Luteolibacter sp. LG18: one gene and its partner. The protein of the gene in region 1 interacts with the protein of each later gene in a pairwise test. Links are inferred from orthologs where the notes say so. Each region holds a gene or a part of one and is shown on either strand. Other genes may lie near its edges.

Region 1 (3,273 bases):
ACCCGGTCTTGTTCCGGAAGGCGGTTCCTTTCGATTCCGCGAAACCCGTCCGGTTTGTCTTTCGAGGATTGCTGTCCACGATCCGTCGAGAGTGCTATTTTCCCAACTCCGCCATGCTCCCCTTGGTGTCAAACGAAACGGGTGCCTGCTTGCTGAATCTGGCTGGAACCAGCGTCCAAGGGGTGCCCGCGGTGGTGGCTTGTGACGACGGTGAAATGGAGGCGACCCTCATCAATCCACTGAAGGCTATTCCCGCCGTCGACTGGAGCGCATCAAAGGCTCTTCACATCCCGGGAACCAAGCAGGTGATGAAGTTGCAAAAGTTGCAACTCTTGCCGGAGTCAATGGAGGGCATCCATCTTGCGCGACTGGACGACTTCAGGTCATTTCTGCTTGTCTCGGAGTGCGTGAAGGATCTGTTCGCTGGTTCCAGACTTTGCGAGTTCACCTTGCCATCCGAAATCCGGCCGTGATGGATGCTAAATCCCAGCCCCTCGGGAAGCGATCGGACTATTCCGCAGGCAGGGGGGGGATTCCCGAAAAACCCATGAGCCACAACCACTCTCACACCAGTGCATTCGCACGGCTCCAAGCCGTGATCGAAAGTGATCCGGATGCGGTCGACCGCGGCATCGGCGTGTCCCCCGAACTAGTGGCTCGTGCGGAAGCGCATCTGGGCGTCTCGTTCACGGAGTCCTTGAAGCAATACGCCAGCATCTGGGGAACGCTGGCATTCGGCCCCTTGGAGTATTACGGGGTCGTTTCGAGCGACTTCATCGACAGCCGTGTGCCCGATGGCGTGTGGTTCACCGCCAGAAAAAGGAGAGAACTGGATCTGCCCGCGAACCTCTTCGTGATCTTCAATAACGAAGGCGACGAGTTCCACTGTGTGGATCTGGAGACGGACGAGATCAAGGTCTGGGACACCGCCCAGCGGGAGATCGTCGCGGTCAAGGCCGCCAATCTCTTCGAATACATCCTCGAGGAGACCGAGGACTTCAGGTGAAGGTTGAAGCGTTGCAACGGGTGCCGGAAAGCACGGCGAGTCTGTTCAATGTAGTCGGAAGCTCCGCTTTCGAATCGTCTCCGCCAGCTCCAGTTGGCGGGGGGCTGTTAGGCCGAGCGACCTCCACCCCGCGAAGAGGGAAAGCGGGAGCTTCCCCCTACACTCTGAAAGCGGAGCTTTCAGCTACGATGGCTCAAACGAAAAAGGCGCGGGTCGTGGGACCCGCGCCTTTTGGTAAAACAGTGGCATTGGCGGATGGGCTCCGCCGCCGCGGTCAGATTTCCTGGACCGGGAGGTTCGTCACCTCCTCGCGGACCTTTTCGGCCAGCGGGGTGGAGAGGTAGCGCTCGGTGGAGGACGGGGCGACGGTGACGATGCGCTTGCCAGCGTATTCCGGACGCTTGGCGATCTGCAGGGCGGCCCAGACGTTGGCACCGGTCGAGATGCCGGCCGGGATGCCTTCGGTCTGCGCGAGCGCCTGGGCGGTCGCGATGGCATCCTCGTTGGTGACGAGGATGGTGTCGTCCACGAGATCGACATTGAGGTTCTTCGGGATGAAACCGGCGGCGAGACCCTGGATCATGTGCGGGCCGGGCTTGAGTTCCTCACCCTTGCGGAACTGGGTGATGACCGGGCTGCCGACGGGCTCGACGGCGAAGGTCTTCAGCTCGCGGCGGGATTTGATGACCTCGGAGACACCGGTGAAGGTGCCGCCGGTGCCGACACCCGCGACGAAGACGTCGATGTTGCCTTCGGTGTCACGCCAGATTTCCTCGGCGGTGGTCTCGCGGTGAACCTGGACGTTGGCCGGGTTGTCGAACTGACCCGGGCCAAAGGCACCCGGGGTCTCTTCGATGAGCTTCTTCGCCATGGCGATGGCACCGGCCATGCCGCGGGCACGCGGGGTGAGGACGATCTCCGCGCCGAGCAGGCGGAGCAGCACGCGGCGCTCGATCGACATGCTTTCTGGCATGGTCAGGATCACGCGGTAGCCCTTGGCGCGGGCGACGAAGGCGAGGGCGATGCCGGTGTTGCCGGAGGTCGGCTCGATGATCAGGCCGCCCGGCTTGAGCTGGCCGTCACGCTCGGCGGCTTCGATCATCGCCTTGCCGATGCGGTCCTTCACGCTGAAGAGCGGGTTGAAGAACTCGGCCTTCACCAGCACCTCGGCGTCGAGGCCCTTGGTGAGGTGGTTGAGACGGATGAGAGGAGTATTGCCGACGGTGGCGACGAGGTTGTCTGCGATGGGCATGGGATGAATCAGGTTTCGGTTTCTATGATATATAGTCGGATCCTGGGGCCCGGTTTCCGCGTTCCGTATCCGGACCGGAAGGAAATGAACCGTTGGATCAAATCTGGAAGTCGGAGACGCCGGAGTCGAGATGCAATCCGCACTCGTACTTCTCGCCGTTGAACCGGGTGGACTCGGCGTCCTGCCCTTCCACGACGGGGCTGGTGGAGTGCCAGTCGCCCATGGTGACATACCCCTGCTCGGCCAGCGGGTGCGGCGGCAGGGCGTGCTGGTTCATGTAGATGTTCACCTGCGCGTCCGCCCAATCGAGGATCGGGTAGACCTTCAGGGTCTTCTTCTGCTGCTCGGCGAAGGAGCGGTTCGCGCGGGAGCTGGACTGGCTGCGGCGGACGCCGCTGATCCAGACATCGCCGCCGATTTCCTTCAGGGCGCGGTCCATCGGCTCCACCTTGGTGATGATGCCGTAGCGGTCGTTGCCTTCCTTCCCCTGCTCCCACAGCTTGCCATACAGCGCCTCCATGCGGGCGGCGGTGAGGGTGGGCTGATAGACGCGGAGGTCGAGCTTCGGGAACCGTTTCGTGACCTCGTCGATGTACTGATAGGTCTCCGGAAACAGGTAGCCGGTGTCGATGAAGACCACCGGGATTTCCGGGGCGTTCTCGTGGATCAGGTGGAGCATCACCACCGCCTGGATGCCGAAGCTGGTGGTGGCGACGAGCCGGGAGCCAAAGCGCTCGTGCAGCAGCTTGAGGCGGTCGCCCGCCTTCAAGGCTGCCAGTTCAGCGGAGAGCGCGTCCGCTTCAGAGATGGATGTGGAAAGTTCGGTCATGCGGTGACGCCGATGTTCGCGTGGAAATCGGCACCTTGTTTTGTTTCCGCCACGTAGCCGGCGCGGATGACGAAGTCGCCGAAGCGTTCGCCTTCCAGACGTTCCTGCGCGTAGTGCTTGAAGATGGGAGCCAGGAGCTGCGGAATCTCCGTGCCCGGGAACTCCGGACGGTAGAGCTTCGACAGG
Region 2 (3,169 bases), 4.1 Mb from region 1 along the record:
CACGATGACCGGCAGGTTGAAGGCCAGTCCGCTGCGGAACTGGGCCTTGAAATCGGAAACGCCCGCGGTGGCCGGACCGGAACGGCGGGCCTTGCCACGGCCGAAGATCTCGCCGCTGCGCATGTTGCTGAAATGGGCCGCGGCCTGCTCATACTCGTCCGCGGCGAGGTCGGCGGAGGTCGTCGCGCGGTCGAGGTGCGCGGCGAGCTGCTCCTTGGACCAAGCCTCGGGATTGTATTTCTGGAGTTTGTCGAGGTGGGAGGCGAAGCACACGCGGCACTGCTCGAGATCCTCCATTTCCTGGCGCATCTCATACAGCTCGCGGTCGATCCGTGTCACCGCGCCGGAAAGTTTCTCGGTCAGCTCGACCTGGGCGGTGAGGAACTGGCTCTTGCGGCCGTTGAGGGCCTCGAGTTCCTGCTTCTTCCGTTCCAGTTCCTCGCGCTGCTTCTGGAGCTGTTCGAGTTGGACCTGGGCCGCCTGGAGCTTGCCCTCGTAGTCGTCGGAGGCAGCGGGAGCCGTGTCCATCTCCAGTTGTTGGGTGCGGAGACGGATGTGGTGGGTGTGTTCAGCGTTGCCGGGCATGGCGGGCGAAAAGGTAGGCGGGACGTCCGTGTTTTTACCCCGCTCCCATGCCCTTCGCCAGTGAAATCATTCGGATTTCTTGACTAATTGGGCCACTGACCCATGCCGCCGGTTGTTCCTCGGTTAGATGTAGAACATCTGGTCCACTGCCTGTTGGGACAGTGTTTCCAGCGTCACACCGTCGAGCGATTCGCCCAGCGCCTTGGACACCCGCTCCCACGCGCCGCGTACGCCCGGGCCGGACTCGCCCTCGTTGGAGACGGAGAACTGGAGCAGCGCGGGATCCACCGCCACCACGATTTGGCGCAGCGTGATTTCCTTCGCCGCGCGCGCCAGCAGGTAGCCGCCGGCCTTTCCACGGCGGCTGTCGATCAATCCGGCGCGACGCAAGTCATTGAGGATCTGCACCAGGAAGTTGGCTGAAATCGCTTCGCGTTGCGCGAGCTCCTCCAGGCGTGTTAACGTCCGCCCGTCGCTGCGCCGCGCCAGTTGGGCGAGGGCACGACAGGCATATTCGAGCTTCTGGGAGATCTTCATGACCGATTCGGTACACATTCACGCCGCCGCGGCGAGCACGAAGGACGCGGAAGCGAAATCCTGCAACGAAATGGACACCGCGGCCGTTTGGGCGCTCATCCGGGACGATGGGGCCAAAGTGGTGGAACAGGAGCCCACGCTCGCCCACCTGCTGCGGGACGTCGTGTTCCTGCGGAACGATCTCGGTGAATCCCTGTCCGCCAGGCTGGCCCGCCGCCTGGCCCGCGAGGACATGACCCGCGCCGAGCTGGAGCCGCTTTTCAACCAGATCTTCGGGCAGCATCCCGAGCTCGTCCGCCACGCGGCGCGGGACATGATGGCCATCTATCAGCGGGATCCCGCGTGCTTCTCGCCGCTCGAGCCGCTGTTGTTTTTCAAGGGCTTCCTCGCCCTCGCCACCTACCGGGTGGCCCACCAGCTCTGGCTCGATGGCCGCCGGTGGCTCGCGCTTTATCTTCAGAGCGTGATGAGCGAGGCCTTCGCGGTGGACATCCATCCTGCCGCGCGGATCGGCTGCGGCATCCTGCTCGATCATGCCACCTCGTTCGTGGTCGGTGAAACGGCCATCATCGAGGACAATGTGTCGATCCTCCACGAGGTGACGCTCGGCGGCACCGGCAAGGAGACCGGCGACCGCCATCCCATCGTGCGCTCCGGCGTGCTGCTTGGGGCGGGTGCCAAGGTTCTCGGCCGGGTCGAGATCGGCACCGGAGCGAAGGTCGGCGCGGGCAGTGTGGTACTCGCCGACGTGCCGCCCCACACTACCGTCGCCGGAGTTCCCGCGGTGATCGTGGGCGTGGCCCGGGAGGAAAATCCGGCGGATGCGATGGATCAGTCGTTGGAATGCCGCGGGTTCATTTAGCGAAGATTGAAAGCTGGTATTGGGAGATGGTTTGCCCTATCGAATCATTTCATGCGCCTGCCTTGGCTCACGCTCCTGTGCTGTTCCTGCCTCGTTTCCTGTGACAAGGTGAAGCAGGCGGTCGCCGACGCGAAGGCGAAGGCCACATCCGCCTCCTCGCCGGACAAAAAAGCGACGGAGGAGAAGGCGGCCGCTGCCGCGATCGATCCCGCGCTCGAAGCGCAGATCGACAAGACCGAGGAAGGCGTCCGCTTCCGCAAGGATCTTCCGTTTCCCGCGAAACTCACCGCGCGCGAGGTCACGAAGATGGATGGGAAGTCCTTGCGCCTGACCAAGCATTCGGAGCTCGGCAACGAGACGGGCACGTTCAACGGCTCAACGGAAACGACCCATCTTTGGAAGCGGGAGGGCGATCGTCTTTCCCTCACCATCGAGCGCGATGCCTTCGTGCCCGCGATGCTGCCTCAGCAGGGGAAGGAGCCAGCTCCTCAACCGGTGGCGGTGGAGTCCGAAGCGACCGGCCTGAGCGCCACCTTTCGCCAGACCGGCGGCAAGTGGAAGGCGGAGAACGGCCGCGGTGGTGACTTCCGCCGCATCGTGTGGGTGGAGAATGTCGAGCCCGGTATCGGTGACATGGCCGTGGCGGCCGGAGCCCTGCCGTGCGGGTTCTGGTTCGGCAAGCCGCGCTTCAAGGAAGGCGCGGCATTTCCACTGACCGGGGACGGGTTGAGGCTCCTGTTCGGCGAGTCGCCCGCCGGGAAAATCGACCTCGTTTACGAGGGGATCGAAGGCATCGGGGGGCATCCCTGCGGGCGCTTCTCGTTTCGCGGCACCTGCAGCCGGAAGAACGTCATCGGCAGCGATGGGAAGAAGAGCAATTTTGATTACACCATCGATTCGGGGAAGATCTGGCTCTCCCTGCTCTATCCGGTGGTGATGAAGCGGGAAATGGAAGCCATCCTCACCATGACCCAGAACAGCGGCGGCGTGTCCACCCGCATGCAGGGGCCGGCCTCGTTCTCCACCACGGTGGAGTGGAAGCCCGGCACGTGACCGGGCTTCCTTGAATCGGAGGCTCAGAGGCGGGCGAGGATCGCGTCGCCCATGGCGGTGGTGCCCACGCGGGTCTCGCCTTCGGCGCCCGTCGCGATGTCACCGGTACGATAACCATCGTTGATGGCCTTC

The links.
Region 2: the proteins of cysK (region 1) and cysE interact in binary tests that used the Escherichia coli proteins (3 or more experiments, as listed by UniProt). The link is inferred for Luteolibacter sp. LG18 from one-to-one orthologs.

The regions. Positions count from the first base shown.
Region 1 is NZ_AP024600.1:4,533,273-4,536,545, reverse strand. What follows is about bases 270-3,225. They hold cysK (cysteine synthase A), read right to left. Parts: upstream 2,259-3,225; coding sequence 1,281-2,258; downstream 270-1,280. Other genes in these bases: llg_RS17885 (NADPH-dependent assimilatory sulfite reductase hemoprotein subunit), read right to left, coding at 3,084-3,225; llg_RS17890 (phosphoadenylyl-sulfate reductase), read right to left, coding at 2,356-3,087; llg_RS17900 (SMI1/KNR4 family protein), read left to right, coding at 548-1,006; llg_RS17905 (hypothetical protein), read left to right, coding at 270-473. Also shown: more of llg_RS17905, read left to right, coding at 1-269; more of llg_RS17885, read right to left, coding at 3,226-3,273.
Region 2 is NZ_AP024600.1:391,167-394,335, reverse strand. The notes cover bases 201-3,052. They hold cysE (serine O-acetyltransferase), read left to right. Parts: upstream 201-1,120; coding sequence 1,121-1,984; downstream 1,985-3,052. Other genes in these bases: llg_RS01535 (hypothetical protein), read left to right, coding at 2,036-3,037; llg_RS01545 (Rrf2 family transcriptional regulator), read right to left, coding at 709-1,122; llg_RS01550 (hypothetical protein), read right to left, coding at 201-585. Also shown: more of llg_RS01550, read right to left, coding at 1-200; leuB (3-isopropylmalate dehydrogenase), read right to left, coding at 3,061-3,169.